One region of the Streptomyces sp. NPDC052114 genome, then DNA from elsewhere that is predicted to be linked to it. Evidence: riboswitches for the same ligand, from Rfam matches in the RefSeq annotation. Region 1 holds a riboswitch; each other region holds the start of a gene.
What was found. A riboswitch is a leader RNA that binds a small molecule or an ion and turns the genes downstream of it on or off. The one in region 1 is predicted to bind cobalamin.

Region 1 (10,261 bases):
GCGAGTCCTTCACCAAGAAGTACGACCAGTACTACCTCGCCGAGAACCGTCAGTACGTCTCCTATGACAAGACCCTGAAGGTCGGCCCGTACAACTTCGGCTTCTCGAAGTCGCGTCCGGACTGGGTCGAGCACTACCCGTACCAGACCGGCCTGATGGTCTGGCAGTGGGACACCTCGCAGAAGGACAACAACACCAGCCAGCACCCCGGCCAGGGTCTGATCCTTCCGGTCGACGCGCACGCGAAGCCGCTGAAGTGGACGGACGGCACGCTCCTGCGCAACAAGATCCAGCCGTTCGACGCGCCGTTCAGCAAGTACGCGACGGACAAGCTCACGCTCCACAACGCGGACGTGGCGCTGAAGGTCAAGTCCCAGAAGGGTGTCTCGGTCTTCGACGACCGCAAGGGCACCTACTGGTACAAGGAGAACCCCACGGGAAGTGTCAAGGTCACTGACACCAACACTCAGATCAAGATCATCAAGCAGCCGAAGGATGGCTCCTCGATCACGGTCCAGGTGGGTCCCTCGACGAAGTAATTAGCGTTATCGCAGGTCAAGCCATGATCGGCCGTCGCCCTCTAGCGGGCGGCGGCCGATCGTGTTTAGGTGCTGGCTGTGGATTTCTTATTGACGCGGGGTCCGGCCAGGGATCTCGTGCGATGTCTCACGGGGGTGTGACGAAGCATGTCCGCAGGAGGTTTCTGCAAGCTGCCGAACGGCAGCGTGGTGGTGGCGCTGACCCTGCCGAACCCGTCGCCGGGCGGCGGCACGGTCCGCATGATCGTGCACGCCGTGAACCGGGCGAGGGCCCTGACCAGGCTGCGCAATCTCGGCCTGCGGGCGGTCTACCTGCGCGGCAACAGCCAGCCGCCGACCCCGGACGAGGTCACGGCGGTGCTGCACCACCCGGACGGCCTGATATGGCGGACGGCACCGGACGACGCGCGGGAGCTGTGGCACCCGATCAGGGCGCTGAAGAGACAGGGCGGGAGGGCCAGCCCTTCCTGGACGTGAGATCCGGCCCCTCCGGCGGGTGAGGAGCGGGGCCCGGGGCGGAGCCCCGTGGCGGTCAGACGACCGGCTTCCCGGACAGCTCCACACCGGCCGCGCGCAGCTCGTCCAGCGCCCGCTCGGTGGTCTCCTCGGCGACGCCTGCGGTGAGGTCGAGGAGCACCTGGGTGGTGAACCCCTCCCGCGCCGCGTCCACCGCCGTGGCCCGCACGCAGTGGTCCGTCGCGAGCCCCACCACGTCGACCTCCGTGATCTCCCTGGCCCGCAGCCACTCCGCCAGGGAGACGCCGTTCTCGTCGACGCCCTCGAAGCCGCTGTACGCCGCCGCGTACGCCCCCTTGTCGAAGACCGCGTCGATCGCGCCGGAGGCGACCGCGGGGGCGAAGTTCGGGTGGAAGCCGATGCCCTCCGTGCCCGCCACGCAGTGCGGCGGCCAGGAGTCGACGTAGTCGGGGTGGTCGGAGAAGTGCGAGCCGGGCTCGATGTGGTGGTCGCGGGTGGCCACGACGTGGCGGTAGCAGGCCGGGGCCTGGCCGATCAGCTCGGTGATGGCGGCGGCGACGTCCGCGCCGCCGGCGACCGCGAGGCTGCCGCCCTCGCAGAAGTCGTTCTGCACGTCTACGACGATCAGTGCGCGGCGCATGGTCGGTGTCCTTCTCCTGGGAGACTTCGAGCGTAGAGACTTCAAGTATGGGTCGGGAAGGGGCGGTTGAAGCACCCGGCCGGAGCACCGCGCCGCGCCGGGCGTCGGTTCACACGGACTCGGCCGGGTTCACTCCCAACCGGCCCGGTTCACGCGTACTCGGTGGGAATGACCGCTTCGCCCCGGGACAGCTGGGTCGCCGAGAGCGGCAGGCCGGCGCGGGCGGCGGCGTGCCGGTCGCGCACCGCGTCCAGCGGCTCGCGGGCGACGACCTCGCCGCCCTTGACCAGCTCGACCAGGAGCTGCCGGTCGGCGAGGTCCGCGGGGACGGGCCCGGTGCCGATCACCTCGGCCTCGGCGACGCCCTGCGCGTCGGTCCGCCGCGCGGCCCACTTGCGGCCGCCCATGGAGGACTTCGCGCCGAGCGACTTCTTCGCGACCGGCTCCAGGGGAGCCTTGGGGTCCGCCGAGTGGGCGCGGGCCACCAGCTTGTAGACCATGGAGCAGGTGGGGTGCCCGGACCCGGTGACGAGCTGCGTGCCCACGCCGTACGCGTCCACGGGCGCCGCCGCGAGCGAGGCGATGGCGTATTCGTCCAGGTCGGAGGTCACGACGATCTTCGTGTCCGTGGCGCCGAGGTCGTCCAGCTGCTGGCGCACCCGGTGGGCCACGAGCAGCAGGTCGCCGGAGTCGATGCGCACGGCGCCCAGCTCGGGCCCGGCGACCTCGACGGCCGTGCGGACGGCCTCGGCGACGTCGTAGGTGTCCACGAGCAGGGTCGTGCCGCGGCCGAGCGAGTCGACCTGGGCGCGGAAGGCGTCGCGCTCGTTGTCGTGCAGGAGCGTGAAGGCGTGGGCGCTGGTGCCGACCGTGGGGATGCCGTAGCGGAATCCCGCGGCCAGGTCCGAGGTGGTCGCGAAGCCGCCGACGTAGGCGGCGCGGGAGGCGGCGACGGCGGCCAGCTCGTGGGTGCGGCGGGCGCCCATCTCGATCAGCGGACGGTCGCCCGCGGCCGAGGACATGCGCGAGGCGGCGGCCGCGATGGCGGAGTCGTGGTTGAGGATGGAGAGGATCACGGTCTCCAGGAGCACGCACTCCGCGAAGGAGCCCTCGACGCGCAGGAGCGGCGAGCCGGGGAAGTAGACCTCGCCCTCGGGATAGCCCCAGATGTCGCCGCTGAAGCGGTATCCGGCGAGCCATTCCAGGGTGGCCTCGTCGACGATGGCGCGCTCGCGCAGGAAGCCGAGGACGCCCGCGTCGAAGCGGAAGTTCTCGACGGCGTCCAGGACCCGTCCGGTTCCGGCCACCACGCCGTAGCGCCGCCCCTCGGGCAGTCTGCGGGTGAAGACCTCGAAGACCGAACGCCGGTCGCCCGTGCCCGCCTTCAGCGCGGCCTGCAGCATCGTCAGCTCGTACTGGTCCGTGAAGAGCGCTGTCGACGGAACATCCACCGGCAGGCCAAGGTCCGCTGTGTTCATACGAGGGATGCTACCCCGCATCTCGTCACTCTGACGATTTCAATGGCGTCCACGGGAGGCCATTTGTGCGAGGCCCCCCTCGGGGTGGCAGCATGGGGCGTGTGAGTACGGCTCCCGCAGAGATCACCCGACCGGAATCGGCCGAAGAGACGTTCACGGCCCCCGAGCCGGACGTCCCCTGGATCACGCTCGTCCACAACGACCCGGTGAACCTGATGAGCTACGTGACGTACGTGTTCCAGACGTACTTCGGGTACTCGAAGGACAAGGCCACGAAGCTGATGATGGACGTGCACCACAAGGGCCGCGCGGTCGTCTCCAGCGGCACGCGCGAGGAGATGGAGCGCGACGTGCAGGCCATGCACGGGTACGGGCTGTGGGCCACCCTCCAGCAGGACCGCAAGTAGCGTCCCACCGGGCGGCGCCCGCCCGGGGAGCGGCCCTCACCGGGCGGCCCCCGTGGAGCGGCGCCCACCAAGCAGCGCCCGCCGAGCGGCGGACGGACCGGAAGCAGCGACTCAACTGATGCCAGGACACTTCGAACCGATTCCCGGGGGCGGCGCCGCCGTCGCGCTCGACGAGGTCGAGATCTCGATCATCCGTTCCCTCGCCGTGCAGCTCCTGGAGCTGATCGGTCCGGGCCCCGGGGGCGAGGCCTCCGACGACCCGCTCGCGGAGCTCTTCGCGGAGGGGCCGAGCGAGCCGCCCGCCGATCCGGTGATGCGGCGCCTGCTGCCCGACGCCTACGGCGGCCCGGAGGGCGCGGAGGGCGCCGGCGACCCGGATGAACTGCGGGCGTATTCGGCCGAGTTCCGCCGTTTCACGGAGAACGACCTGCGGGCCAAGAAGCGCGACGACGCCCTGGTCGTGATCCGCTCGCTCGACTCGATGGCGTCCTCGGGCGAGGGCGGAGCTGTCCTGAAACTGTCGGTCGAGGAGTCCCGGCACTGGCTCGGGGCCCTCAACGACCTCCGGCTCGCGATCGGCACGCGTCTCGACGTCACCGACGAGGAGGACGCGGAGCTGCTCTTCCGCCTGCCCGACTCCGACCCCCGCAAGCCGATGGTGATGGCGTACCTGTGGCTCGGTGGACTGCAGGAGACGCTGGTGGGGACGTTGCTCGGCTGAAAATGGGTGCAACGGACACCTTTTGTTCAGCCGGCGGGTCGTTCGCTCAGCGGATGCTCAAATCCGGATAACGATCGCGTCACTTCATTGCCCGCGTTTATTGCGTCAAGGGAATTTTGTCCGCTTCTTCCTGTGGTCTGCGCCACAAGTGGCTCATTCCCTCGCTCTGGTCACCGTGATAAATCTTCACGACCGCTCGGTGACGCCACCCATGTCGCCGAGGGCGCTCGGGCCGGCAGACCGCCGGTAGCACTCCATTCCATATCCGGGGGGATCAGGACCTGATCCGCAGCCACAACGCAGATGTGCGGGCGCGGATCAGCATGGAGAAAGGCGTCACCATGACCTCAGTGCAGGTCGAAGAGCACCACGACGGCAATGAGGCCGTGCACGCCGCCGGCCAGTCCGGCGACGGCGAGGGGTACCAGCGCGGGCTCGGCGCCCGGCAGATCCAGATGATCGCGATCGGCGGTGCCATCGGCACCGGCCTGTTCCTCGGCGCGGGCAAGGCCATCCACAAGGCCGGACCGAGCCTCATCCTGGCGTACGCCATCGCGGGCCTCGTCATCTTCTTCATCATGCGGGCGCTCGGCGAGCTCCTCATGTACCGGCCCGTCTCCGGCTCCTTCTCGGAGTACGCGCGGGAATTCATGGGCCCGTTCTTCGGATTCGTGACCGGCTGGACGTACTGGCTCTTCTGGGTCGTCACCGGCATCACCGAAGTCACCGCGGCCGCCCAGTACATGCAGTACTGGACCCACGACTCATTCCCGCAATGGGCGTACGCGCTGGTCTTCACCGTCATCCTGTACGGCGCGAACCTCATCTCCGTGAAGCTCTTCGGTGAGCTGGAGTTCTGGTTCTCGATGGTCAAGGTCACCGCGATCATCGGCATGATCCTGATCTGCCTCGGCATCCTCACCATCGGCTTCTCCGACGCCGGCGAGACCGCCTCCGTCAGCCACCTGTGGAACGACGGCGGCTTCTTCCCGAACGGCATCGGCTCCACGCTGATGACCCTGCAGATCGTGATGTTCGCCTTCCTCGCCGTCGAGCTGGTCGGCGTCACCGCGGGCGAGTCCAAGGACCCGAAGACCGTCCTGCCCAAGGCCATCAACACCGTGCCGTGGCGCATCGCCGTCTTCTACGTCGGCGCGCTCATCATGATCCTCTCGGTCGTCCCGTGGACCTCCTTCAAGCCCGGCGTCTCGCCGTTCGTGAAGGCCTTCGAGGAGATGGGTCTCGGCGTCGGCGCCGCGATCGTGAACTTCGTGGTCCTCACCGCCGCGCTCTCCTCCTGCAACTCCGGCATGTACTCCACCGGCCGCATGCTCCGCGACCTGGCGATGAACGGCCAGGGCCCGAAGTTCTTCACGAAGCTCACGAAGAACGGCCTGCCGCTCATCGGCACCACGGTCTCCGCCGGCTTCATGCTGTTCGGCGTCTGGATCAACTACCAGTGGCCGGGCGAGGCGTTCAACTACGTCGTCTCCTTCGCGACCATCTCCGGTATGTGGGCCTGGATCATGATCCTGTGCTGCCAGATCCGCTACCGCCGCAAGGCCGACCGCGGCGAGCTGCCGCAGTCCACCTTCCGGGCCCCGGGCGCGCCGTTCACCAGCTGGTTCGCCCTCGCCTTCATCGGCATGGTCATCGTGATGATGGGCGTCGACAAGGACGCGCGGATCTCGCTGTACGCCGCTCCGGTCTGGGCCGCGATCCTGACGGTCGCCTACCTGTTCCTCAAGCGCCGCAACCCGCAGGCCGCCGCGTTCAGCAAGCGCAAGACGGGTGTCGTCCTCGACGCCGCCGAGGCGCCGGCCGACCGGAAGTGACCTTCCCCGTGACCTCTCCGTAGAGGCCGCTGTCCAGCATTCGGGCCCGCCCGTACCACCCTTCGGTACGGTGCGGGCCCTCTGCTTATCCTGGCTGCCATGCTGACCATCACCCAGGCGCTCCACGACCAGATCGTCGCGCACGCGCGGCAGGACCACCCCGACGAGGCGTGCGGCGTGGTCGCGGGGCCGGTGGGCACCGGCCGCCCCGAGCGGTTCATCCCGATGCTGAACGCCGCGCGCTCGCCCACGTTCTACGAGTTCGACTCGGGTGACCTGCTCAAGCTGTACCGCGAGATGGACGACCGCGACGAGGAGCCGGTGATCGTCTACCACTCGCACACGGCGACCGAGGCCTACCCCTCGCGCACCGACATCACGTACGCCAACGAGCCCGGCGCGCACTACGTCCTGGTCTCCACGGCCGACACCGACGACGCGGGCCCCTTCCAGTTCCGCTCCTTCCGGATCGTCGAGGGCGAGGTCACCGAGGAAGAGGTGCAGGTCGTCCAGGCATACTGACCCGGACAACCTTGAGGCGGCAGGAGCCAGGAAGCCGGTGCGAACCCGGCACGGTCCCGCCACTGTGACCCCACCCCTTCGCCGGGGCGGGGGAGTCAGGAACTGACCTGCCGCCTTCTCCACGCAACGCAGGGGACGCGGAAATCCCCTGGAGGAGGCAGTTCAGCCATGTCCCGCCGTCACACCGGCATACGCGCGCTCGCCGCGGCCACCCTGCTCGTCCCGCTCGCCGCGTGCTCGTCCTCCGACGCAGGCTCCGACGGCGAGCCCGCGGCCAAGGCCGCCGGATTCCCGTACACCGTCACCAACTGCGGTGTGCGGACGACGTACGACGCACCCCCCAAGCGCGCCGTCACCATGAACCAGCACGCCACCGAGGTGATGCTGGAACTGGGCCTCAAGGACCGCATGGCCGGTACCGCCTACCTCGACGACAAGGTCCTGCCGCAGTACGCGAAGGCCTACAAGTCGGTCCCGGTGCTCGCCAAGGAGTACCCCTCCTACGAGAAGCTGCTCGCCGCCAACCCCGACTACGTGTACGGCGGTTACGCCAGCGCCTTCCTCGCGGGCGACGGCCGCAGCCGCGCCGCGCTCGCCAAGTCCGGCATCGAGACCCGCCTCAACGTCGAGGGCTGCGCCAAGAGCCCCGTCTCCATGAAGGACGTCTACCGCGAGGTCCGCGAGGTCGGCTCGACCTTCGGCGTGCGCGACCGCGCCGACGCGTGGGTGCGCGGCGCCGAGCGCGAACTCGCCGCCACCGCCGAGAAGGCGAAGGGCAAGAAGCCCGCCAAGGTCTTCGTCTACGACAGCGGCGACAAGACCGCGTTCACGGCGGGCGGCCGCGGCATCGGCAACGACATCATCGAGCGGGCGGGCGGCCGCAACGTCTTCGCCGACGTGGACAAGTCCTTCAGCGACGCCTCCTGGGAGTCGGTCGTCGAGCGCGGGCCCGAGGTCATCCTGATCCTCGACTACGGCGCCACGAGCGTCGCCCAGAAGAAGAAGCGCCTCCTCGACGACCCGGTCCTCCAGGACGTCCCGGCGATCAAGAACAAGCGCTTCGCGGTCCTGCCGCTGTCGGACACGGTGACAGGCGTACGAGCACCGGAGGCGGTGAGGAAGCTGGCGGCGCAGCTGTGATCCGGACCCAGACAACGAACCCCGGGGACATCAAGCCCGTCCGGCGATCGAGGACGAGCCCGAAGGGCGATCGACGGAGGTCGAAGGGGCAGCGCCTCTTCGTCCTGGCGGTCCTCACCGCAGCCCTCGCGGCAGCGACGGTCGCAGGGCTCGCGCTCGGCTCCGTCCGCATCCCCCCGGGCCAGGTCGTCGAGATCCTCACGGGACGGGCGGAACCCTCCCCGTTCCGCACCATCGTGCTGGACGTGAGACTCCCGAGGATCATCCTCGGGGCGACCGTGGGCGCCGGCCTCGCGGTCATCGGCACCGTCCTCCAGGCCCTCGTCCGCAACCCGCTCGCCGACCCGTTCCTGCTCGGCGTCTCCTCGGGTGCCTCCGTCGGCGCGGTCGTGGCGATCGTGCTCGGCGGTGTCTTCGGCCTCGGCGCGAGCCTCGCGACCACCGTCACCATCCCGGCCGCCGCCTTCGTGGGCGCGCTGATCTCGCTGGTCCTCGTCTACGCCCTGGCCAGGGGCGGCGGCGGGGGATTCGCCACCGGCCGCCTGATCCTGTCCGGGGTCGCCGTCTCGTACATCCTGACCGCCCTGACCAGCCTCATCCTGGTCACCGCCGACAGCGCCGACCACCTCAAGGAAGTCCTGTACTGGACGCTCGGCGGCCTCGGCAGCGCCCGCTGGAACATGCTCGCCCTGCCCGGCGTCGCCCTCGTCCTCGGCACCGCCCTCCTGGTCGCCCTGGCCCGCCCCCTCGACCTGCTGCTCGCGGGCGAGGAGGGCGCCACCGTCCTCGGCCTGGACACCGCCCGCTTCCGCGCCGGCGTCTTCGTCCTCGCCTCGCTCCTGACCGGCGTCCTCGTCGCCTACAGCGGGGCCATCGGCTTCGTCGGCCTGATGGTGCCGCACGCCGCCCGCATGCTGGTCGGCGCCGCGCACCGCGCGCTGCTGCCGGTCGTGGCGCTGATGGGCGCCGTCTTCCTGGTCGTCGCCGACCTCGCGGCGCGCACGGTCGCCGCCCCGCAGGACATCCCCGTCGGCGTGCTGACCGCGCTGACCGGCGGCCCGTTCTTCCTCTGGCTGCTGCGGCGGCGTACCGAAGGAGTCCCGGCATGACCCGGCCGCAGCCCGCCGGCGCACTGCGCACCGAGAACCTCTCGTACGAAGTGGACGGACGCGCCCTCGTCGACGGCGTCGACCTCACCGCCGCCCCCGGCGAGACCGTCGGCGTCGTCGGCCCCAACGGCAGCGGCAAGACCACGCTGCTGCGCTGCGTCTACGGCACGCTGCGCCCCACCCGCGGCCGCGCCCTCCTGGACGACGAGGACCTGCACACCATGACCCCGAAGGCCCGCGCCCGGCGCCTGGCCACGGTGCCGCAGGACGGGCAGGGCGCGTTCGAGCTCACCGTCCGACAGGTCGTCGCGATGGGCCGCTCCCCGCACAAGCGGTTCTGGGAGGCGGACACGGCCGCCGACGAGGAACTGGTCGAGGCGGCGCTCGCCCGCGTCGGCGTCGCCGACCTCGCCCACCGGGCCTTCCCCTCGCTCTCCGGCGGCGAGCGCCAGCGCGCCCTGGTCGCCCGTGCCCTGGTGCAGGAGCCCACCCTCGTCGTCCTGGACGAGCCCACCAACCACCTGGACATCCGCTACCAGCTCGACATCCTCACCCTGGTACGGGAGTTGGGCACGACGAACCTCCTCGCCCTGCACGACCTGAACCTCGCCGCGTACTACTGCGACGTCCTGTACGTCCTGGACGGCGGCCGGCTCGTCGCCTCGGGCGCCCCGAAGGACGTCCTGACGCCCGAGCTGCTCGCCCGTGTCTACGGCGTGACGGCCGAGGTCAGCACCCATCCCGTCACCGGCGCCCCGACCGTCGTCTATCTCCCTCCGACCGCATCCTGAACGGAATCCGTCCGGTATCTGAGATCACATTCCAGGACCCGGACCGGGAATCGATACGATGACCGCATGGTTCCCCATGACGTGAGCGAAGAGACGCCGAGCGCACTGCTGCTCGTTGCGCGGCTGCACGTCGACCTGTGCCGCCTCGCCAGCGCGATCTGTTCCCGCTGAACCGTTCCGCCGCACGGCCGTGGGCCGCGGCGCCGTACCCGCGTACGACCACGCACCACCCGCACGACAGCGCCGCCGCGCGCCCGCCACCTGCACTTCTCGACTCCCGACAGGAGCCCTCAGCATGGCCATCGAGGTCCGCATCCCGACCATCCTCCGCACCTACACCGACGGCGAGAAGGCCGTCCAGGGCAGTGGAGACACCCTCGCCGAGCTCTTCACCGACCTCGACTCGCGGCACGCGGGCATCGCCGAGCGCATCGTGGACGACGGCAAGCTGCGCCGCTTCGTGAACGTGTACCTGAACGACGAGGACGTCCGCTTCCTGGACGGCATCTCCACCAAGCTCGCCGACGGCGACAGCGTCACGATCCTGCCGGCCGTCGCCGGCGGCATGCGCTAGGCCCGATCCCGGATGCCTCGCTACGACT
Region 2 (10,261 bases), on a different contig from region 1:
GTCGGCGGGCAGCCGCTTGCGCGTGACGCCGCTCGCGACCATGTTCGCGTCGCACAGGATGGGCGCGCCGTCGCGCAGCGCCCTGCGGGCGTCGGCGATCACGCGCGGGCTGTGGGCGAGGTCGCGCACGAGGTCGACCATCCCGCAGGCGTGGATCATCCGGACCGCGACCTGGCTGACGTCGGCGGGCAGACCGCCGAGGTCCGCCTCCGCGCGGATGGTGGCAAAGGACTCGCGGTAGATCGCCGCGCCGTCCTTCTCGTAGTCGAACACTGTGCTCTCGCTCATCTCGTGGCCGTGGGTTTCGTGGTGGTACGTGCCGTGGTGACCGTCTCGGTCAAGGTCCTGCCCGTCACGGGCGTCCACTCCTCGCCGGGGACGCGCACCGTGACCTCGTAGGTGCCGTCCCCGGTGGCGAGGACGTCGACCCAGTCGCCGCGCGGGTGCCCGCAGCGCCGTTCGCAGCCGGACCAGTGGACGGGCAGCCCGCCGCGGCCGGGCACGGCGTCGGCGCGGACGTCGGCGAGGGACTTGGCGCAGCCGGGGCGCCCGGTGCAGGCGCCGACGCCCAGCCAGGGCGAGTCGGCGGTGGTGATGTGCCCGGCGTCGGCCAGTGCGGTGAGGCGCTCGCGGGCCGCCGCCTCGTCCGCGAAGCCGGGGAGCACGAAGCCGCGCCACGGGGTGACGCGCAGTTCGTCGGCGGGCAGCGGCAGGAGGGCGCGCCACTGGGCGGCGGTGACGCGGCCGAGGGGGGCGTTGACGGCGACCGCGCGGCCGATGACGCCGGGGGCCGGCGGGGCGCTGCGGGACACGGCCCACGGATCGGCAGGATCGGCGTCGAAGCCCGCCCGCTCCAGCGCTCCGGACAGGTCCACGTGCTGGTCGCGGGGCAGTTCCCCCACCCGCCAGGCGCCGTTGCCCGCGGCGCGCGCGGCGGCCAGGAAGGCCCCGGCGACGGCGAGGGCGGCGCGCGGCGCGGCCTCGGCGGGCACCCGGAAGGCGCGGCCCCCGAGGCGGACGACCGCCGTCCCGCCCGATTGTGCGATCAAGGTCACATCGCCGCCGAGCCCGACGAGGTCCCCGCGCCCGTCGTCCAGGGCGAACAGGAAGCGGCCGGAGAGCTCGGTCGTCCACTCCTCGGCGCAGAGGAGTCCGTCCAGCTCACGGGCCCACAACTGCACGTCGGCGTGGCCGAGTCCGTCGATCGAGGCGAGCGGCGACGCCACCACGTTCCGCACGCGCTCGTGCCGTTCGGAGGGCAGCAGGCCCGCGTCCGCGAGCAGCGCGGAGAGCGCGCCGCCGCAGCTCTCGCCGAGGCCGCGCAGCTCGATGTTGCCGCGCGAGGTGACGCTGAGGTTCCCGTCGGCGAGGCGCTCCGCCGCGGTGGCCAGCGTCTCGGCCTGACGGGACGTCAAAAGGCCGCCGGGCAGGCGGAGTCGGGCCAGCAGGCCGTCGTCGGCGCGGTGCAGGCGCAGGGCCCCGGGGCAGGCGTCGCCTCGGTCACGTATGGGAGGTTCGCCCTGTTTTGGGGATGTTGCTCGGGTGGGCGGCATGGCGGCGAGCATACCCACGCGGATCCGGCCGGTCGCCTCCCGAGACCGGCCGTTGTGGCAGGTGGCCGCCCGGTCGACCGTGGGCAGGACTTACTATGCAGGCGGCGGGCCGCCAGGTCCGTCGAACGCCAGCGACGGCGTGGGTCCACCAGGACCCGAGGGAGGAAGCCCGGTGAGAATCCGGCGCGGTCCCGCCACTGTGAACCCCACCCGTGTGGGGTGAGCCAGGAACTCCTGCCGTCCACTCGACCACCCGGGGCGCGGACACCCCGAGGAAGGCCTGCGCACGCATGCTTCTGCTGCTGTCGACCTCCGACACCGACCTGCTCAGCGCCCGCGCGGCGGGAGGCCCGGTCGACTACCGGTTCGCCAACCCGTCCCGCCTCGACCTCGCCGAGCTGCCCGCGCTCCTCGACGGCGTCGAGCTCGTGGTCGTACGCCTCCTCGGCGGCGTCCGCGCCTGGCAGGAGGGCCTCGACCAGCTCATCGCCAGCAGGCTGCCCGTCGTCGTGCTCACCGGCGAACAGGCGCCCGACGCCCAGCTGATGGCGTCCTCGACCGTGCCCGTCGGCATCGCCGCCGAGGCGCACGCCTACCTCGCGCACGGCGGCCCCGCGAACCTGGAGCAGCTGGCGCGCTTCCTCTCCGACACCGTGCTGCTCACCGGCCACGGCTTCGAACCGCCGGCCGCCGCGCCGTCCTGGGGCCCGCTGGAGCGCACCGCCCGCACCGTCGAGGGCACGCTCGTGCCGACCGTCGCGGTGCTCTACTACCGCGCCCACCACATGAGCGGCAACACCGCCTTCGTGGACGCGCTGTGCGGCGCGATAGAGGACGCGGGCGCCCGCCCGCTCCCGCTGTACGTGGCCTCGCTGCGCGCCCCCGAGCCCGAGCTGATCGAGGAGCTGCGCGCCGCCGACACCATCGTGACCACCGTCCTCGCGGCCGGCGGCACCAAGCCCGCCGAGGCCTCCGCGGGCGGCGACGACGAGTCCTGGGACGCGGGCGCGCTGACCGGCCTGGACGTGCCGATCCTCCAGGCGCTGTGCCTGACCGGTTCGCGCGCGGCCTGGGAGGAGAACGACGAGGGCGTCTCGCCGCTGGACGCCGCGAGCCAGATCGCCGTGCCGGAGTTCGACGGCCGCCTCATCACCGTCCCCTTCTCCTTCAAGGAGATCGACGAGGACGGGCTTCCCGCGTACGTCGCCGACGCCGAGCGCGCCGCCCGCGTCGCCGGGATCGCCGTGCGCCACGCGCGCCTCAAGCACGTCCCGGCCGCCGACAAGCGCCTGGCGCTGGTGCTCTCCGCCTACCCGACCAAGCACTCCCGCATCGGCAACGCGGTGGGCCTCGACACCCCCGCCTCCGCCGTCGCGCTGCTGCGCCGGCTCATCGAGGAGGGCTACGACTTCGGGCCCGCCGAGGAGATCCCCGGTCTCGTCTCCGGCGACGGCGACGAGCTGATCCGCGCGCTGATCGACGCGGGCGGCCACGACCAGGACTGGCTCACCGAGGAGCAGCTCGCCGCCAACCCGGTCCGCATCCCGGCCGCCGACTACAAGCGCTGGTACGCGACGCTGCCCGCGGAGCTGCGCGAGTCCGTCGAGGAGCACTGGGGCCCGGCGCCCGGCGAGATGTTCCTCGACCGCTCCCGCGTGGGCCAGGGCGGCGACCCGGAGGGCGACATCGTCCTCGCGGCGCTGCGCCGCGGCAACCTCCTCGTCGTCATCCAGCCGCCGCGCGGCTTCGGCGAGAACCCCATCGCGATCTACCACGACCCCGATCTGCCGCCCTCGCACCACTACCTGGCGGCGTACCGCTGGATCGCGGCGGCCGCGTCCGACGGCGGCTTCGGCGCCGACGCGATGGTCCACCTCGGCAAGCACGGCAACCTGGAGTGGCTGCCCGGCAAGAACGCCGGCCTGTCCGCCGCCTGCGGCCCGGACGCCGCGCTCGGCGACCTGCCGCTGATCTACCCCTTCCTGGTCAACGACCCGGGCGAGGGCACCCAGGCCAAGCGCCGCGTGCACGCCACGCTCATCGACCACCTGGTGCCGCCGATGGCGCGCGCCGACTCCTACGGCGACATCGCGCGCCTGGAGCAGCTCCTCGACGAGTACGCCCAGATCAGCTCGATGGACCCGGCGAAGCTCCCGGCGATCCGCGCGCAGATCTGGACACTGATCCAGGCCGCGAAGCTCGACCACGACCTCGGGCTGGAGGAGCGCCCCGAGGACGACGGCTTCGACGACTTCCTGCTGCACGTCGACGGCTGGCTCTGCGAGATCAAGGACGCGCAGATCCGCGACGGCCTGCACGTCCTGGGCCAGGCGCCCACGGACACCGACCGCGTCAACCTCGTCCTGGCGATCCTGCGGGCCCGCCAGATCTGGGGCGGCACGACGGCCCTGCCGGGTCTGCGGGAGGCGCTGGGCCTGGACGAGTCGGCGGCGACGCGCACGAGCGCGGACGAGGCCGAGGAGAAGGCCCGCGCACTGGTGCAGGCGATGGACGACGCGGGCTGGGACCCGGCCGCCGTCGCCTCCGTGACGGGTGACCTGGGTGAACAGGTCGCCGCCGTCCTGGAGTTCGCGGCCCACGAGGTCGTGCCGCGCCTCGCGGCCACCACCGCCGAGCTCGACCACGCGCTGCACGCCCTGCGCGGCGGCTTCGTCCCCGCCGGGCCCAGCGGCTCGCCGCTGCGCGGTCTGGTCAACGTCCTGCCGACCGGCCGGAACTTCTACTCCGTCGACCCGAAGGCCGTCCCCTCCCGCCTCGCGTGGGAGACGGGCCAGGCGCTCGCCGACTCCCTCGTCGAGCGCTACCAGCAGGACAACGAGGGCGCTTACCCCACCTCCGTGGGCCTCTCGCTGTGGGGCACCAGCGCGATGCGCACCGCGGGCGACGACGTCGCCGAGGCCCTCGCCCTGCTCGGCGTCCGCCCCGTCTGGGACGACGCGTCGCGCCGCGTCACCGGCCTGGAGGCCGTGCCGCTCGACGAGCTCGGCCGTCCCCGCATCGACGTGACGCTGCGCATCTCGGGCTTCTTCCGCGACGCGTTCCCGCACACGATCGGCCTGCTCGACGACGCGGTGCGGCTCGCCGCCTCGCTGGACGAGCCGGCCGAGCAGAACCTCGTGCGCGCCCACACCCAGGCCGACCTGGCCGAGCACGGCGACGAGCGCCGGGCCACCACCCGCATCTTCGGCTCGCGCCCCGGCACGTACGGCGCGGGCCTGCTCCAGCTCATCGACTCGCGCGACTGGCGCACCGACGCGGACCTCGCCGAGGTCTACACGGTGTGGGGCGGCTACGCCTACGGCCGCGGTCTGGAGGGCCGCCCGGCGCGCGCCGAGATGGAGACGGCGTACAAGCGCATCGCCGTGGCCGCGAAGAACACGGACACCCGCGAGCACGACATCGCGGACTCGGACGACTACTTCCAGTACCACGGCGGCATGGTGGCGACCGTGCGCGCGCTGCGGGGCACGGCCCCCGAGGCGTACATCGGCGACTCGACCCGCCCCGAGACGGTCCGCACGCGCACGCTGGTGGAGGAGACGAGCCGGGTCTTCCGCGCCCGCGTCGTGAACCCCAAGTGGATCGAGGCGATGCGCCGCCACGGTTACAAGGGCGCCTTCGAACTCGCCGCGACCGTGGACTACTTGTTCGGGTACGACGCCACGACGGGTGTCATCGCCGACTGGATGTACGACAAGCTCACGGAGACGTACGTCCTGGACCCGACCAACCGTCAGTTCCTCCAGGAGAACAACCCCTGGGCGCTGCACGGCATCGCGGAGCGCCTCCTGGAGGCGGAGTCGCGCGGCATGTGGGCCAAGCCGGACCCGGCGGTGCTCGAAGCGCTGCGCCAGGCGTACCTGGAGACCGAGGGCAACCTGGAGGACGAGGGCTGAGCCACCGGCGGAACCGGCCCGACCGGGCGGGCGTCCCTCCAGGCTGTACGTGGGATCAGCAGCTCGGAGCAGACGGAGAAGGACGCCCGCCATGATCACAGGAACCGCCACGCGGCACCTCTATCTCGCCCGGCACGGGGAGGCCACGGCCGACGAGAGCGGCCTGACGGAAGCGGGCCGCCGCCAGGCCGTCCTGCTCGGCGAGCGGCTGCGCGGGGCGCCCCTGTCGGCGGTCCACCACGGTCCGCTGCCCCGGGCCGCGGAGACCGCCCGCCTCATCGGCGAGCGGCTCGACGGCGTCCCCGTGCGGCCCTCGGCGATCGTCGGCGACTACCTCCCCTACCTGCCGCAGGCCGACGAACTCCCGCCGGAGAGCGCCGAGTCGACGCTGCGGCACCTGGCGGGGTTCCCGGCGGCGGAGCGCGAGGGCGGTCCCGCGCTGGCCCAGCAGGCCCTCGCCCGGTTCACCGGACCGGTGTCCGGCGACGAGCCGTGCCACGAACTGGTCGTCACCCACAACTTCCTGATCGGCTGGCTGGTCCGGGACGCGCTCGACGCCCCGCCCTGGCGCTGGCTCGGCCTCAACCACTGCAACGCCGCGCTGACCGTCATCCGCTACGCCCCGGGCCGCCCCGCCTCGATCGTCTTCTACAACGACATGGGGCATCTGCCCCGGGAGCTGCGCTGGACGGGTTTCCCGCCGGAGTTCCGCGCGTGCGAGCCGGACGCGGCGGCGCGGCAGGGGGCGTGAGTCACGCGAGCCGCGGCAGCACGACGTTGTTGATCAAGGGCCCCTCGACGGTGATTCCCTCGCTGATCAGGGAGTCGGTGACGGGGAGCGGCGAGGGGTTGGCCGGGGCGGTCACGGCGGCGGCGAGGGCGAGGGCGCCGAGGACGGCGGTGGCGAGGGCGGGACGGGGACGGAGGCGGCGAGGGCGCATGCGGCGTTCTTCTTTCTCGACGGGGAGGGGCGGATCTCGGAGCTGTCCGGCCGACGGGCCCGCGACAACCCGTTCGTATGATCGTCGGTGACTTCCTGGCCTCACCGGGGTTACACCCCGTGAGCGGGCCGCGACCGGCGGCCCGGACGCACATCGTCCAAGGAGGCCGCAGTGAACGGCAGTCGGGTACAGGCAATGTCCCGTTGGGCGCTGGTCGCGGCGATGGCGGCCGCGCCCGCCGTCCTGTGCTCCGGCACGGCACACGCCGACGAGACCCACACGAACGCGCACAACGCCCCCAGGGTCGGCCTGATCAACACCGGCCAGATCGACGACCCGTTGGAGGACGTGCTGGAGCACACCCTCAACTTCGGCGACGGGTACCGGTGGGACTGACGTCCCCGGCCCCCTCTCCTCGACCCACCTGCGCGCGGACCCCGGCACCGGGGTCCGCGCACGTGCGTCAGGGCGACGCGCCGGTCAGCCCACGGGGCACCGCACCGGTCGGCTCAGGGCGCGAGGCACGCCGCGCCCGGGACCTCCGACGGCACGCCGGGGCTCGCGGGGTCGACGAGCGACGTGACGTCACCGGCCGACTGGGTCAGGCAGTCGACCGTGCCGACGGGATCGGGCACGGCGCTCGCGGGCACGGCGAGCACCCCGAGCAGTGAGACGGTCCCGAGGATGAGGGCGGCGGAGCGGCGCATGTGAACTCTCCTTTGCGTCAACGGATTTCGTTTGCGACTCGACACACAACGCGAGCCGATCCGTGGCTCCCCAGCCCCGCCCCTCGACAATCACCACATCACCCGTACGTGAACGCCGTAACGATCCGCCTGGCCACTTCACGGACGGATTTCCCGGAGCGAATGATCACGAGTGTGAACACCTGACGACGATCAGGCGGCCCGGCGGTCCCGCGGTCAGGTGGCCCTCTCATGGTGATCCAGCAGACGGGTGAGCAACCCCATGAACTGTTCGCGCTCGGCAGGGTCCAGCGGGGCGAGCAGCTCGTCGTGGAGTTCGTCCAGGACCAGGTCGAGGCGGCTCAGCCGACGGCGGCCCCGGGTGTTGATCGTGATGATGTTGCGGCGCTGGTCGGCGGGGTCGGGGGCGCGCTCGACGAGCTGACGCCCGGCGAGTTCGTTGAGCACGCCGACCATGTCGCTGCGGTAGATGCCGGTGCGCCGGCTCAGCTCCGCCTGGCTGCCGGGGCCGTGGTCCTGGAGCGAGGCGAGCACGGCGTAGTGCCACTTGCGGGCGTCGACCCGGGCCAGCCCTTCGTTGATCAGCCGGTCCGACCGCGTGGTCAGCTGCGACAGCTGCCGGCTCGCGCGGCGGCGCAGCCGGTCGGGCACCTGAGGTACGCCGTCGTCGGGCAGGCCGGCGGCTTCGGCTCTGGTCATGGCTCCGATCCCCTCCATTGCGTTAGCGGGACGAACGATATACGTTCCTTCCGCCGACACCGTTAGTGGCACTAACGCTGATCGGCGAACTCCAGGAAGGAAGACCCGCCATTCCCACCACGACACTGCGCGTTCCCACCCCCGACGGTCACGCCGACGCCTACGCCGCCTTCCCCGACGGCGGCGGGCGCCACCCCGCCGTGCTGCTGTACAGCGACGCCTTCGGCGTGCGGCCCGAGCTGGAGTCCCGGGCCCGCGAACTGGCCGGGCACGGCTACTACGTCCTCGTCCCGCACCTCTACTACCGCCACGGCACGGCACCGCTGATCGAGCTCCCCGAGCACATCGGGGCGGAGATCCGCCCCGCGGTCGTCGAGCGGCTGATGCCGTTCCTCGGGGAGCTCACCACGGCACGGTTCCTGAGCGACGCCGGGGCGTACCTCGCGTTCCTGGCGTCCCGGCCCGAGGTGAGCGAAGGGCCGGTCGGCGTGCTGGGCTACTGCATCGGCGGCGCCCTGGCGATGCGCACCGCGGCGGCCCATCCCGACCGGGTGGCCGCGGTCGCCGGTTTCCACCCCGGCTTCCTGGTCACCGAGGAACCCGACAGCCCGCACCTCGCCTTCCCCGCGCTGACCGCCGAGGTCCACCTGGGCCTCTCCACGAACGACATGACGCCCGAGGCCCTCGCCGAGGTGACCCGGTCCCTGGAGGCAGCGGGCGTCACCCACACGTGCGAGATCTACCCGGACACCGTCCACGGCTTCACGATGTCCGACACCGACGCGTTCAGCCCCTCGGGAACGCAGCGCCACTGGGACCGTCTGCTCGCCCTCTTGACCCGCAGACTGAGCACCGCCTGAGGGTTCGTCAACTCAGCCCAGAGGGGCGGCTACTCCCCGACCCGGACTCGCTCGCTCTCCCCCTCCGAGAGGAACGCGGCGAGCGCCCGGCCCTCCTCCGCGACCTCGGCGCGCTCGGCACGGGAGAGGCGGCGCAGCGGGGCCACCGTCACGGTGCCCTCCTGCACGGTCCACTTCGCCGCGACCCGGCCGTCGACCAGGACGGCCCGCTCCCCGGCGACGGAGAGCCCCTTGTGGGCGTCGTCGATGATCCGGCTCCGGTCGTGATAGCCGAGGATCGCGTTGTCGAAGGCCGGCAGGAAGCGGACCGGCGCGGGGGTGTCGGGGTCCGGGCGCGGCGCGTCGGGCAGGTCGAGCAGTTCGCGGCCCCGCTCGTCGCGGAAGGCGACCAGTTCCCCGCGGACGGCGGCGACGGCGGCGGGGAGCCCGGCGAGTCCGCTCCAGGCCCGCAGGTCGGCGGTGGCGGCGGGGCCGTAGGCGGCCAGGTAGCGGCGGACCAGCGCCCGGCCGACCGGGTCGGCGCCGTCCTCGGCCGGCGGGTCGCTCTCGCGCCCCAGCCAGGCGGCGAGCGGCAGATTGCGTACGCCGGCCTTGGTTCGCCACAGGCCGCGCGGCGGCAGCTGCACCATCGGCACGAGCCCGGCGACGAGCATCTCCCCCAGGGCGCGCGGCGCCGCGTCGGGCCAGCGGTGGGCGACGGCCCGCGCGAGTTCGGGCATGGAGCGCGGCTCGCCGTCGGCCAGCACCTCCCGCCCCGCCGCGGCGAGTTCGTCGAGGTCCACGCCGTCGAAGTCGCGGCGGTAGACCCCGAGCACGCGCTGCCGCAGCATCGGATCGTGCCGGGCCCGCCACGCGAGTACGTCGTCGGCGGTGACGAGGTGGACCGTCCGGCGCATGAGGTGCGTGCGGACGACCCGCCGCTCGACGAGCAGTGCGTCGAGCGCCCCCGGCTCGAACCCGCGCAGCCGGGTCCACAGCCCGACGAAGGGCTCCTGCGGCTCCTGCGCCTGGAGCCCGCAGAGGTGCGACACGGCGTCGAGGACCGGCAGACCGGCGCGGTCGAGCAGCAGCTGCCGGGCGAGCGCGGCCCGTCCCAGCGCGCGAACGGTGAGCACGGTCATCGGACCACCGCCGGGCACCGACCAGCCGACTGAAGCCCCGAACCGGGCGAAACGACCAACACCATGGAGGACTGCTCCCGCTCTCTCACCGACACCGACGGAGGGCCACGGTCCCAGGCGATGCGGTCAGCTTCTGTCCGCCACTCCCGTCGGGGTCGGCACGTCCTCGGCCGGATCCGCCGCCCGCACCGCCCGAACCGGCCGCGCCGGCAACCCGTCGATGCTCGACGTGTTCTTCTCGCGCATGTAGTCCTCCAGCGCCTGGTCCGACTTGCGCATGCCCCACTGGTCCTGGAGGTCGCGTTCGCGGACCAGGGTCATTTCCGGGACCGTGAATCCGCAGGAGTCGGTGATGCGGGTGAGGGAGACGACCACGATGGAGCGGGGGATCGGGTGCTTGCCGAAGTGGCCGATCAGGGCGTCCCATTCGGGGGCGTCGGGGAAGACGCAGCGGGCGGTGCCG
Region 3 (10,261 bases), on a different contig from region 1:
GGCGGGGCAGGAGCCGTCACCCGTTCGCCGTACCCGGCATGCGTGCCGGGGCCCGGACGCATTGGCTGCTGGTGAGGTGACGCGAGGGTGAGAGGGGAGGCGGGCATGACGACCCCGGAGGCGCGCGCGGCGGCGGGCAAGGCCGCCCGCAAGCGCGCCTCGCGTTCCTCCCACGGCGCGTGGATACCGTCCGCCGACCGCCCCGACCCGGTGGCCGTCCTGGAGCGCCAGGGCGCCGACCGCGTCCAGGACCTGCTCCCCATCCGCTACGGCCGCATGGCCGCCTCCCCGTTCGCCTTCCTGCGCGGCGCCGCCGCCGTCATGGCGGGCGACCTCGCCGCCCAGCGGCACACCGGCCTCACCGTGCAGCTCTGCGGCGACGCCCACCTCATGAACTTCGGCGTGTTCGCCTCGCCCGAACGCGCCCTCCTCTTCGACCTGAACGACTTCGACGAGACCTACCCCGGCCCCTTCGAGTGGGACGTCAAACGGCTCGCCGCCAGCGTCGCCGTCGCCGCCCGCGAGCACGGCGCCACCGAGAACGGCGCCCGCGACGCCGCGCAGGCCGCCTCGGCCGCGTACCGCAAGGCGATGCGGCGCCTGGCGGGCCTCGGCGAACTCGCCGTCTGGTACGAGCGCATCGACGCCCGCGACCTGCTCCCCCTCGTCCACCCCGGTCCCGCCCGCGAACGCGTCGCCGCGCACCTCGACCGCGCCCGCCGCCGCACCAGCCTCCAGGCGCTCGGCAAGCTCACCGAGGTCGTGGCCGGGGAGCGCCGCATCATCCACGACCCGCCGCTCCTCGAACCGGTCGGCGCCCCCGACATGGCCGCCCTGCGCAAGATCTTCGGCGACTACCGCTCCACGCTCGCCGAGGAGCGCCGCCTCCTCCTGGACCGCTACCGCTTCGTCGACGCGGCCCGCAAGGTCGTCGGCGTCGGCAGCGTCGGCACCCGCTGCTTCATCGTGCTGCTCGCCGGGCGCGACGCGGGCGACCCGCTGTTCCTGCAGATCAAGGAGGCGGTGCGGTCCGTCGTCGAGGACCACCTGCCGACCGGCCCGTACGTCCACCCCGGGCACCGCGTCGTCGCCGGGCAGCGCCTGCTCCAGGCGGCGAGCGACATCTTCCTGGGGTGGATGACCGGGCCGCAGGGCCGCGCCTTCTACTGGCGTCAGCTGCGCGACATGAAGGGCTCCGCGGACCTCGCCGCCATGGTGCCCGCCGAGCTGCGCGCCTACGCCGGGCTGTGCGGCACGGCGCTGGCCCGCGCCCACGCCCGCTCCGGCGACCGCATCGCCATCGCCGCCTACCTCGGCGGCTCGGACACCTTCGACCGCGCCATGGCCGACTTCGCGCTGCGCTACGCGGCCCAGAACACCCACGACCACGCGGCGCTCACCGCGGCGATCGGCTCGGGAGTGATCGCCGCGGCGAGCGGGGTCTAGGGCCTGTCCTCCCGGCCGAGCAGGGCGTCGAGGAGGCGCTGCCGGTCCGCCGCGTGGTCCCGCAGCCACGCCCCCAACGCGTGGTCGGCGTCGGGCAGTTCGAGCCGCTCGTACCGTGCCCGCGTGGCCAGCGCCGCGTCGACGGCCGCCGTCACCGCGGCCGGGATCACCGCGTCCGTGCCCGGCACCACGAGCACCGCGCGCCCGCGAAAACCCCGGTAGACGTCCAGCGCGGGGGACTCGCGCCAGCGCTCCGGCGTACGGATGACCTCGGTGAAGCGGCCGTCGCCGTCGCCGAAGGGGAGCGGCCAGGCCTCGGCCGCGTACACGGCGGGCGCGCACAGCCCGATGCCCGTGACCCGCGCGCCGAAGTGCGCCACCAGGTCCGCCACGGTCTGCCCGCTCATGCTGAACCCGACGAACACCAGGCCGTCGGCGGCGGGCACCCGCTTCCCGACCACCGCGGCGGCCTGCTCGAACCGCCGCCGCAGGCTCAACTCCCGCAGCGCGCCCGAGCTTTCGCCGTGGCCGGAGAAGTCGAGCGCGAGCGCCCGGCAGCCGCGCGCGGCGGCGTCGGCCTGGAGGGCGGCGAGCCGCGTCTTGTCGCCGCTGCCCGCGCCGTGCAGCAGGACGACGGTGGTGGCGGGGGAGCGCGGCTGCCCTACGGGTGGCGCCTCGGCACAGCTGAGCAGCTCGCCGTCGCAGGTGAAGGAGAAGGCGGACAGGGCGGGTTCGGGCGCCGGTGCGGTGAAGGAGTCCTGAGTCATGCCGCCTATCCTCGATCCCGCCCGGACGGCCACGAAGCACATCCGGGCGAGCGCCCACGAGGAACGCGCCGGGCACACCGGGCGCTGACGGGGCCCACCGGCACACAGGAAAGGCGAGGCGCATGGCGAGGACCGTGTCCGTGTTCACGCTCGGCGGCACCATCTCCGCCCGGGGCGGCGGCGGTTCGGCCCGGCTGAGCGGCGCCGAGGTCCTCGCGGACACCGGCGCGCTCCCGCCCGGGGTCGAGGCGGAGGTCCACGACGTCCGCAGGCTGCCCAGCTCCTCGCTGACCGTCGAGGACGTGGCCGACCTCGCCGAGCGCGTCGACGCGGCGAGCGCCGCGGGCCACGGCGTCGTCGTGGTCCAGGGCACCGACACCCTGGAGGAGACCGCCTTCCTGCTCGACCTCGCCCGCACGCCCCGCACCCCCGTCGTGGTGACCGGGGCGATGCGCCGCCCCGACCTGCCGGGCGCCGACGGTCCGGCGAACCTCGCCGCCGCCCTCGCGGTGGCCGCGGACCCCGGCTGCGCGGACCTCGGCGTCCTCGTGGTCCTCGCCGACGAGATCCACGCGGCACGGCACGTGCGCAAGACGCACACCACGTCCGTCGCGACGTTCGCCTCGCCCGGCGCGGGGCCGCTCGGCAGGGTCGTCGAGGGCCGGGCGCGGATCGCGCTCCGCCCGGCCGCGCCCACCGTCGCCCGCCCGCTGAGCCTGCGCGGACCCGCCCGGGTCGCCCTGGTCACGCTCGCGCTCGGCGACCGCGGCGAACTCCTCGACGCCGTCGACGCGCGCTTCGGCGGCCTGGTCGTCACGGCCTTCGGCGCGGGCCACGTCCCGACCTGGCTGGTCGAACCCCTGGCCGCGCTCGCCGCCCGCATCCCGGTCGTCCTGGCCTCCCGCACGGGCGCGGGCCCGCTGCTCGCCGAGACCTACAAGGGCCCCGGCTCCGAGTACGACATGCTCGGGCGCGGCCTGCTCCCCGCGGGCGACCTGGACGCGCCGAAGGCCAGGCTCCTGCTGCACGCGCTCCTCGCGGACGGCGCAGGCCACGCCCAAGTGGCCGACGCCTTCGGCCGGTTGGCCGCCCGCTAGCCGATCTGCTCCGGGGTGACCGTCAGCCAGCGCTTGTCGGCGGTCACCTTCTGGCCCAGCTCGCGCTGCCGCTCGGCGTTCTTCTTCTTCATCCCGTCGAGCTGCTTCATGTACGAGTCCTTGCGGTTGACCCAGACGCGTACACCGCCGTGCTCCACGTCGGCCGAGTGGAACAGCATCGGGCCGTCGCTGACCGGGGTGTCACCGGCCGCGAGGATCGGCTTCTTCCACTCGTCGATGTAGGTGTTGATCGCCGCGGGCTTGCCCTCGTACCAGGTCAGCGGCGCCCACAGGTTCGGCGTCAGCTCGCGCCCGGCGAGCTTCTCGCGGTCCTTCTCGCCGAAGCGGCCCTCGGCGATCTCCTTGCGGGAGCTGGTCACCTCACCGGTCCTGCGGTCCTTCAGCTGCATGGAGACGCCGATGACGTTCTCGGGCTTCACGCCGTAGCCGTACTTCGGATCGGCGAGCACCATGCGCACCAGGTCCTCGCTGGCCGCGCTGACCACGTACACCTCGATGCCGTGCGCCTGCAGCGTCTTGTAGAGCTGCTGCATGCCGCGCGAGAACTCCGGCGCCTTCACCTCGGTCTTGGTGAGCTTCCCGTCCTCGTAGTACTCGGCCGGGATCGGCTTCTTGTACGCGAGGAGCTCGTCGACGTACCCCTTGAGCTCCTTCAGCGTGAAGCCGGAGAAGATCTGCGCGGCCCACGGGTAGCAGACCTGGTCGTCGATCTCGCACAGCCGGTTGTAGTAGCTGTACAGGCTCTCCTTGTGCGTGGCCGTGTCCTTGAACGGGATCGTCTTCAGGGACGGGTCCATCGTCTTGCGGGTCAGGACGCCCTTCATCTCCAGGAAGGGCAGCAGCGACTCCTCCAGGTCGTTGCGGTACGTCGTGTTGTCCGCGTCGAAGACGGCGTACGCGCCCTTGTGGTCGTTCTTCGCGATGACCTTGCCGAGCTTCTTCGCGACGGGCTTCGGCCAGTGCGACAGCTCACGGGCGGTGGCCGCCGAGGTGTCGGCGGCGCTCGCCTCGCCGGTCGGCCACAGCGCGCCGCCCGCGAGGACCGCGCCGGCCAGCGCGCCCGTCGCGCCGATGACGGCCAGCTTGCTCTTTGCCCGTACTGCCATGTCTCTACGTCCCTGCCGTTCCTGGAAGCGATGCGCGGCCCCGTCCGGAGCGGCGCGCCATGCTATGAGGCGGCGCGGTCATTTCCCATGATCGAAGTCACCGTGCACAGGGGGCATGGGGCAGGTGAACAGGGGTAGTCGTGGGGGACGCCGGGACGGCTCCCGGCCGAAGCCGGGGTGGCCCCTGGCCGACGCCGGGCGGCTGCCGTCGGGGTGCCGCCGGGCCGCCCGGAGCCCCGCGCGTCCGGAGAGCCGCGCCCGCCCGGGAGGCCTCGCGCATACTGGGAGCCATGGGCAGCCAGGAGTTCGTCCGGGCCGTTCCCCGGCTCGACGGCATGGTCGTCTCCGCGGTCGGCTACCGCACCACGGGGATGCGGCCCACCCTGCACCGGGGCCTGCCCTCGCCGTATCTGACCGTGATCTTCTCGCTGGACGGGCCCATCGCCACCGGTGCCACCCCCGGCCAGGCCACCGGCGCGGACGCGGTGCGCACCGACATCGTCCTGGGCGGCCTGCACCAGAGCCCCGCCTACGTCGCCCAGCCCGAGCACGAGGCCGGCATCCAGCTCGCCGTGCACCCCCTGGCGGCCCGCGCGCTCCTCGGCCTGCCCGCCGCCGAGCTGGCGGGGCAGCTCGTCACCGCCGGTACGGACGTCCTCGGCGACCGCGCCGCCGAGATCCGCGAGCGGCTCTGCGCGCTGGAGCGCTGGGCGGACCGCTTCGCCCTCCTCGCCGCGTATCTGCGCCACCGCGCCGCCGCCGACCGGGCCGCCGCACCCGTGCGCCCCGAGGTCGCCGAGGCCTGGGCCTGGCTGGCCAGGCACCGCGGCGCGGGCACCCTGGACGGCCTGGCCCGGCACGTCGCGCTGAGCGAGCGCCGGCTGACCGCGCTCTTCCGCGCCGAGACCGGGCTCGGCCCCAAGCAGGCGGCCCGCCTGATGCGCTTCCAGCACGCCAAGGCCGCCGTGGTCCGCGCCGCCGCGGCGGACACCCCGCGCGACCTCGCCCGGATCGCGGCCGACTCCGGGTACTACGACCACTCCCATCTCGTACGCGACTTCCAGCAGTACACGGGCGCGAGCCCCACCCGCTGGCTGGCCGAGGAGTGCCGGAATATCCAAGCCGGGGCGCACGGCACGGACGAAGACTGAGAGCCATGAACACCACACCCGACACCACGCACGGAACCACCCACGACGCCACGGCCGACACCACGTCCGACGCCACGGCCGGCCGACGGCTGCACACGCCGGCCCCCGCGATCTGGCCCGGCGTCCAGGCGCGCGACGCCCTCGCCCTGATCGACTTCCTCGTCGGCACCGTCGGCTTCCTGCGCACCGCCGTCTACGAGGACGGCGGCCGCGTCGCCCACGCCCAGCTCGACTGGCCCGAGGGCGGCGGCATCATGCTCGGCTCGTACGACCCGGCCACGGCCTCCGGCACCTGCGGAACGCCGGGCACCACCGGGGCGTACATCGTCACCGACGAGGTCGACGCCCTGTACGCCCGGCTCGTCGCGGCGGGCGTCGAGATCACGGGCGAGATCGAGGACAAGCCGTACGGAAGCCGTGAGTTCGCCATCGCCGATCCGGAGGGAAACCGCTGGTCGTTCGGCACCTACCGCGGCGAGCCGAGGCCCCTTCCGGCCGCCTGAGGCCGCGCAGGCCCCCGACCGGCAGCGTGATAACTTGCGCAAGCCAGTCAAACCCACACCTGGGCCAGGGAATCCGGTGGAAGTCCGGAACTGACGCGCAGCGGTGAGGGGGACGGGCGGGGCCACGGCCACTGGGCGTCCTCGGACGCCCGGGAAGGCGCCCCGTCCGGCCGATCCCGAGTCCGAAGACCTGCTGGCGCCTCCGCTCGCGCACCGGGCGACGGGGGTCGTGACGCAGGCCAGGCTCCGCGTATGAGCCGTGAGACTCAAGGGATCGTGTGTCCTCCACAGCCCGTACCCGTACCCGTATACGTACCCGTGTACGTCTGTCCGCCCTGCTGTGCGCGGGGGCGTTCGCGCTGACCGCGTGCGGCGGCTCCACGGACGGCTCCTCGTCGAAGTCCGCGGGCGACCGCGCCGACGGCTACCCCGTCACGGTCACCTCCTGCGGAAAGAAGGCCGAGGTCAAGGCGCCGCCGCAGCGGGCCGTCTCCCTCGACCAGGGGTCCACGGAGATCCTGCTCTCCCTCGGTCTCGCCGACCGCATGGTGGGCACCGGCACCTGGACCGACCCCGTCCTGAAGAACCTGGCGAAGGACAACGCGAAGGTGGAGCGGCTCTCCGACCGCTACCCGGCGCTGGAGAAGGTCCTCTCCAAGGAGCCCGACTTCGTCAGCGCGTCCTTCCTCTACACGGTCGGCAAGGGCGGCGTCGCCGACCGCGCCAAGTTCACCGAACTCGGCGTGCCCGTCTACGTCTCGCCCACCGACTGCGCGGGCAAGGACAACGACGGCGGCGGCGACGGCAAGCGCGTGAAGACCCTCACCATGGACACGGTCTACGGCGAGGTGCGCGACCTGGCGAAGGTGTTCGGCGTCGAGAGGCGCGGCGAGCGGCTGATCGCCGACATGAAGGGCCGGATCACCAGGGCCACCAAGGACATCGACGCCTCCGACGCGAGGCTCCTGTACTGGTTCGCCAACTCCGACGCCCCGTACATGGCGGGCTGCTGCGGCGCCCCCGGCATCATCACCCGCGAGCTCGGCGCGAAGAACGTCTTCGACGACACCCGTGACGAGTGGCCCCAGATCAACTGGGAGACCGTCGCCGACCGCGACCCCGACGTCCTCGTCATCGGCGACCTCACGCGCAAGTCGCAGTCGGCGGAGAGCGCCGCCGCGAAGATCAAGTTCCTGGAGACCAACCCGGCGACCAAGAACCTGACCGCGGTGAAGAAGAAGCGGTACGTCCTGCTCAGCGGCCAGGCCATGAACCCCACGGTCCGCACGGTGGACGGCATCGAACAAGTGGCGGCGGGCCTGAAGAAGTTCGGCCTCACCAAGTGACGGAGCGCGTCCGCGAGCCTGCGGGGAAGACCGGCCGCGAGGCCGTCGCGGGGCCCCTCGGCGAGCCTGCCGGGGAGGCCGTCCCCGGGACCGCCCCGGCGATGGACGACGCCCCGGCGGCGGTCGGCCCGGCGGTGGTCGGCCCGCGTGGGGCGTTCGTGCGGCAGGTGTCGTGCTGGGCCGCAGGCGGCCTCGCGCTCGTGCTGTCCATCGCCGTCGCCGTCACCATCGGGCCCGCGGACATCTCCGTCCCCGACGTCTGGTCGGCCGTCGCCGCCCACCTCGGCTGGGGCGAGGCCCGGCTCACGCCGATCCGGGACGGCATCGTCTGGAACCTGCGGATGCCCCGCACCCTGCTCGCCGCCGTCTGCGGCGCCGGGCTCGCGGTCTGCGGGGCGGTCATGCAGTCCCTGCTGCGCAATCCGCTCGCCGACCCGTTCGTGCTCGGGGTCTCCTCGGGGGCGTCCACCGGCGCGGTCGCGGTCGTCGTCCTCGGCGTCGGCGGGGGAGTGGTGTCGGTCTCCGCGGGCGCCTTCGTCGGCGCGCTCTTCTCCTTCGCCCTGGTGCTGCTCCTGAGCCACACCCTGGGCGGCACCACCGACCGGGTCGTCCTCTCCGGCGTCGCGGCCATGCAGCTCTTCTCCGCGCTGACCTCGTTCGTCATCCTCACCGCGGGCGACGCGGAGACCACCCGCGGCGTGCTGTTCTGGCTGCTCGGCTCGCTCAGCGGGGTCGGCTGGACGGACGTGTGGCTGTGCGGCGCGGTCCTCGCCGCGGCGCTGGTGATCTGTCTGTCCCACGCCCGCACGCTCGACGCGTTCGCCTTCGGCCCGGAGGCGGCGGCGACCCTGGGCGTCCGCGTGGCCCGCACCCGGCTCGTGCTGCTCTGCGCGACGGCGCTCCTGACCGCGGCCCTGGTCAGCTCGGCGGGCGCCATCGGCTTCGTCGGCCTGGTCCTGCCGCACGCGGCCCGCGCGTTCGTCGGCTCCGGCCACGCACGGCTGCTCCCCGTCACCGCGCTCGCCGGCGCGGTCTTCCTGGTCTGGGTGGACACGCTGGCCCGCACGGTCCTCGACCCGCAGGAGGTCCCGGTGGGCGTGGTGACCTCGCTCATCGGCGTACCGGCGTTCGTGGCGGTGCTCTACCGGACGAGGAGGGCGGCATGACGCACGAGGCGACCGACACGCACTCCGCCACGGACCCGGCTGCGGCCACCGCCACGGGCCCGGCTGCGGCCACCGCCACGGACCCCGCTGCGGCCACCGCCGCCGGGCTGCGCGCCGACCGCGTCGCCCGGGAGGCGGGCGGGCGGCTCGTCGTGGACGGTGTCAGCCTCGCCCCGCCCGCCGGTGCCACGGTCGGCCTCCTCGGCCCCAACGGCTCCGGCAAGTCCACGCTCCTGCGCATCCTCGCGGGCGTCCTCGCCCCGGCCTCCGGAGTGGTCACGCTGGACGGCCGCCCGCTGTCCGACACGGGCCGCCGCACGGTGGCGCGCCGCATCGCCGTGGTGGAGCAACACGCGGCGACACAGGTCGAGTTGACCGTACGCGATGTCGTACGCCTGGGCCGCATCCCGCACCGCCGGGCGTGGTCGGCGCCCTCGGCCCACGACGAGCGGGCCGTGCGCGAGGCGTTGGAGCGCACCGGTCTGACCGGCCGCGCCGCCCAGTCCTGGCACACGCTCTCCGGCGGCGAGCGCCAGCGCGTGCAGATCGCCCGCGCCCTCGCCCAGGAGCCGCGCGAGCTCCTCCTGGACGAACCCACCAACCACCTGGACATCCAGCACCAGCTGGACCTCCTGTCCCTGGTGGCCGACCTCCCCGTCACCAGCGTGATCGCGCTGCACGACCTCAACCTCGCGGCGATGTTCTGCGACCACCTCCTGGTCCTGAAGGAGGGTGCGGCGTACGCGGCCGGCACCCCCGCCGAAGTGATCACCGAACAGCTCATCGCGGAGGTGTACGGGGTGCGGGCGGTGGTGACCCCGGGGGTGGGGGAGGACGGCGGGCCCGAGGGGGGACGGCCCTCGGTGCGCTTTCTGCGGGGGTGAGTGCGGAGCGGCATACGGAGAGATCAATTCCGGTGCCGACTGCACTACTTTGGGGCCCTGGGCTTCGCGATGCCCGGCCCTCTGGAGGCAGGCGCGACGGGCGGCTCCGGCGCCCCACGAGAGAAAGGCGCAGCACAATGATCGTGATCGCGCACCTCAGCGACCCTCACATCGACACCGACGACGGCGGGCGCAGCGTCGCACGGGCCCAGGCCGTCATGGACTACGTGAACGGCCTCCCGTACGACCTGGACGCCGTCGTCGTCACCGGCGACATCGCCGACCACGCCGCGCCCGCCGAGTACGAGACGGCCCGCAAGGTGCTGGAGTCCCGGCACCCGACGCTGATCTGTCCCGGCAACCACGACGGGCGCGCCGCGTTCCGCGAGCACCTCCTGGGCGAACCGGCGGGTACGGCGCCGGTCGACCGGTCGTACGTCACCGATCGCGTCGTCCTGGCGCTGTGCGACACCTCCGTCCCCGGCGAGGACCACGGCCGCCTGACGGACGAGACGCTGACGTGGCTGTCGGGCCTCCTCGCCGACACCCCGCCGGACCGCCCCGTCCTCATCGGCTTCCACCACCCGCCGGTCCCGCTGAACACCCCCCACGTGGACCCCATCCGCCAGTTCGACGAGCACCGCCTGGCCGATCTGGTGGCACGCCACCCGAACGTGACCGCGTTCCTGGCCGGCCACGCCCACACCCCCGCGGCGACGACCTTCGCGGGCAGGCCCCTCCTGGTCGCCCCGGGCGTCGTCTCCACCCTCCGCC

Region 2: linked by a shared signal. The riboswitch ahead of cobN (cobaltochelatase subunit CobN) and the one ahead of AB0L89_RS35240 (ABC transporter substrate-binding protein) in region 1 are both predicted to bind cobalamin.
Region 3: linked by a shared signal. The riboswitch ahead of AB0L89_RS03800 (ABC transporter substrate-binding protein) and the one ahead of AB0L89_RS35240 (ABC transporter substrate-binding protein) in region 1 are both predicted to bind cobalamin.

What each region holds. Positions count from the first base shown of each region.
Region 1 covers NZ_JBFAWC010000022.1:65,700-75,960, reverse strand. The annotation lists gene AB0L89_RS35280 (immune inhibitor A domain-containing protein) at 1-539, shown strand, start outside; gene AB0L89_RS35275 (hypothetical protein) at 687-1,016, shown strand; gene AB0L89_RS35270 (isochorismatase family protein) at 1,072-1,656, opposite strand; gene AB0L89_RS35265 (nicotinate phosphoribosyltransferase) at 1,806-3,134, opposite strand; gene clpS (ATP-dependent Clp protease adapter ClpS) at 3,227-3,541, shown strand; gene AB0L89_RS35255 (DUF2017 domain-containing protein) at 3,660-4,262, shown strand; gene AB0L89_RS35250 (amino acid permease) at 4,604-6,097, shown strand; gene AB0L89_RS35245 (M67 family metallopeptidase) at 6,197-6,619, shown strand; cobalamin riboswitch at 6,583-6,745, shown strand; gene AB0L89_RS35240 (ABC transporter substrate-binding protein) at 6,788-7,759, shown strand; gene AB0L89_RS35235 (iron ABC transporter permease) at 7,864-8,868, shown strand; gene AB0L89_RS35230 (ABC transporter ATP-binding protein) at 8,865-9,659, shown strand; gene AB0L89_RS35225 (putative leader peptide) at 9,726-9,830, shown strand; gene AB0L89_RS35220 (MoaD/ThiS family protein) at 9,955-10,233, shown strand; gene AB0L89_RS35215 (cysteine synthase) at 10,246-10,261, shown strand, end outside.
Region 2 covers NZ_JBFAWC010000029.1:39,240-49,500, forward strand. The annotation lists gene AB0L89_RS38595 (precorrin-8X methylmutase) at 1-288, opposite strand, end outside; gene AB0L89_RS38600 (cobalamin biosynthesis protein CobG) at 285-1,565, opposite strand; cobalamin riboswitch at 1,674-1,808, shown strand; gene cobN (cobaltochelatase subunit CobN) at 1,844-5,470, shown strand; gene AB0L89_RS38610 (histidine phosphatase family protein) at 5,565-6,221, shown strand; gene AB0L89_RS38615 (hypothetical protein) at 6,223-6,411, opposite strand; gene AB0L89_RS38620 (hypothetical protein) at 6,607-6,807, shown strand; gene AB0L89_RS38625 (hypothetical protein) at 6,921-7,118, opposite strand; gene AB0L89_RS38630 (MarR family transcriptional regulator) at 7,335-7,817, opposite strand; gene AB0L89_RS38635 (dienelactone hydrolase family protein) at 7,928-8,677, shown strand; gene AB0L89_RS38640 (winged helix DNA-binding domain-containing protein) at 8,707-9,798, opposite strand; gene AB0L89_RS38645 (pyridoxamine 5'-phosphate oxidase family protein) at 9,925-10,261, opposite strand, start outside.
Region 3 covers NZ_JBFAWC010000001.1:890,092-900,352, forward strand. The annotation lists gene AB0L89_RS03770 (DUF2252 domain-containing protein) at 106-1,446, shown strand; gene AB0L89_RS03775 (alpha/beta hydrolase) at 1,443-2,213, opposite strand; gene AB0L89_RS03780 (asparaginase) at 2,336-3,310, shown strand; gene AB0L89_RS03785 (HAD family hydrolase) at 3,307-4,437, opposite strand; gene AB0L89_RS03790 (helix-turn-helix domain-containing protein) at 4,728-5,588, shown strand; gene AB0L89_RS03795 (VOC family protein) at 5,594-6,091, shown strand; cobalamin riboswitch at 6,119-6,304, shown strand; gene AB0L89_RS03800 (ABC transporter substrate-binding protein) at 6,370-7,437, shown strand; gene AB0L89_RS03805 (iron chelate uptake ABC transporter family permease subunit) at 7,434-8,603, shown strand; gene AB0L89_RS03810 (ABC transporter ATP-binding protein) at 8,600-9,487, shown strand; gene AB0L89_RS03815 (metallophosphoesterase) at 9,625-10,261, shown strand, end outside.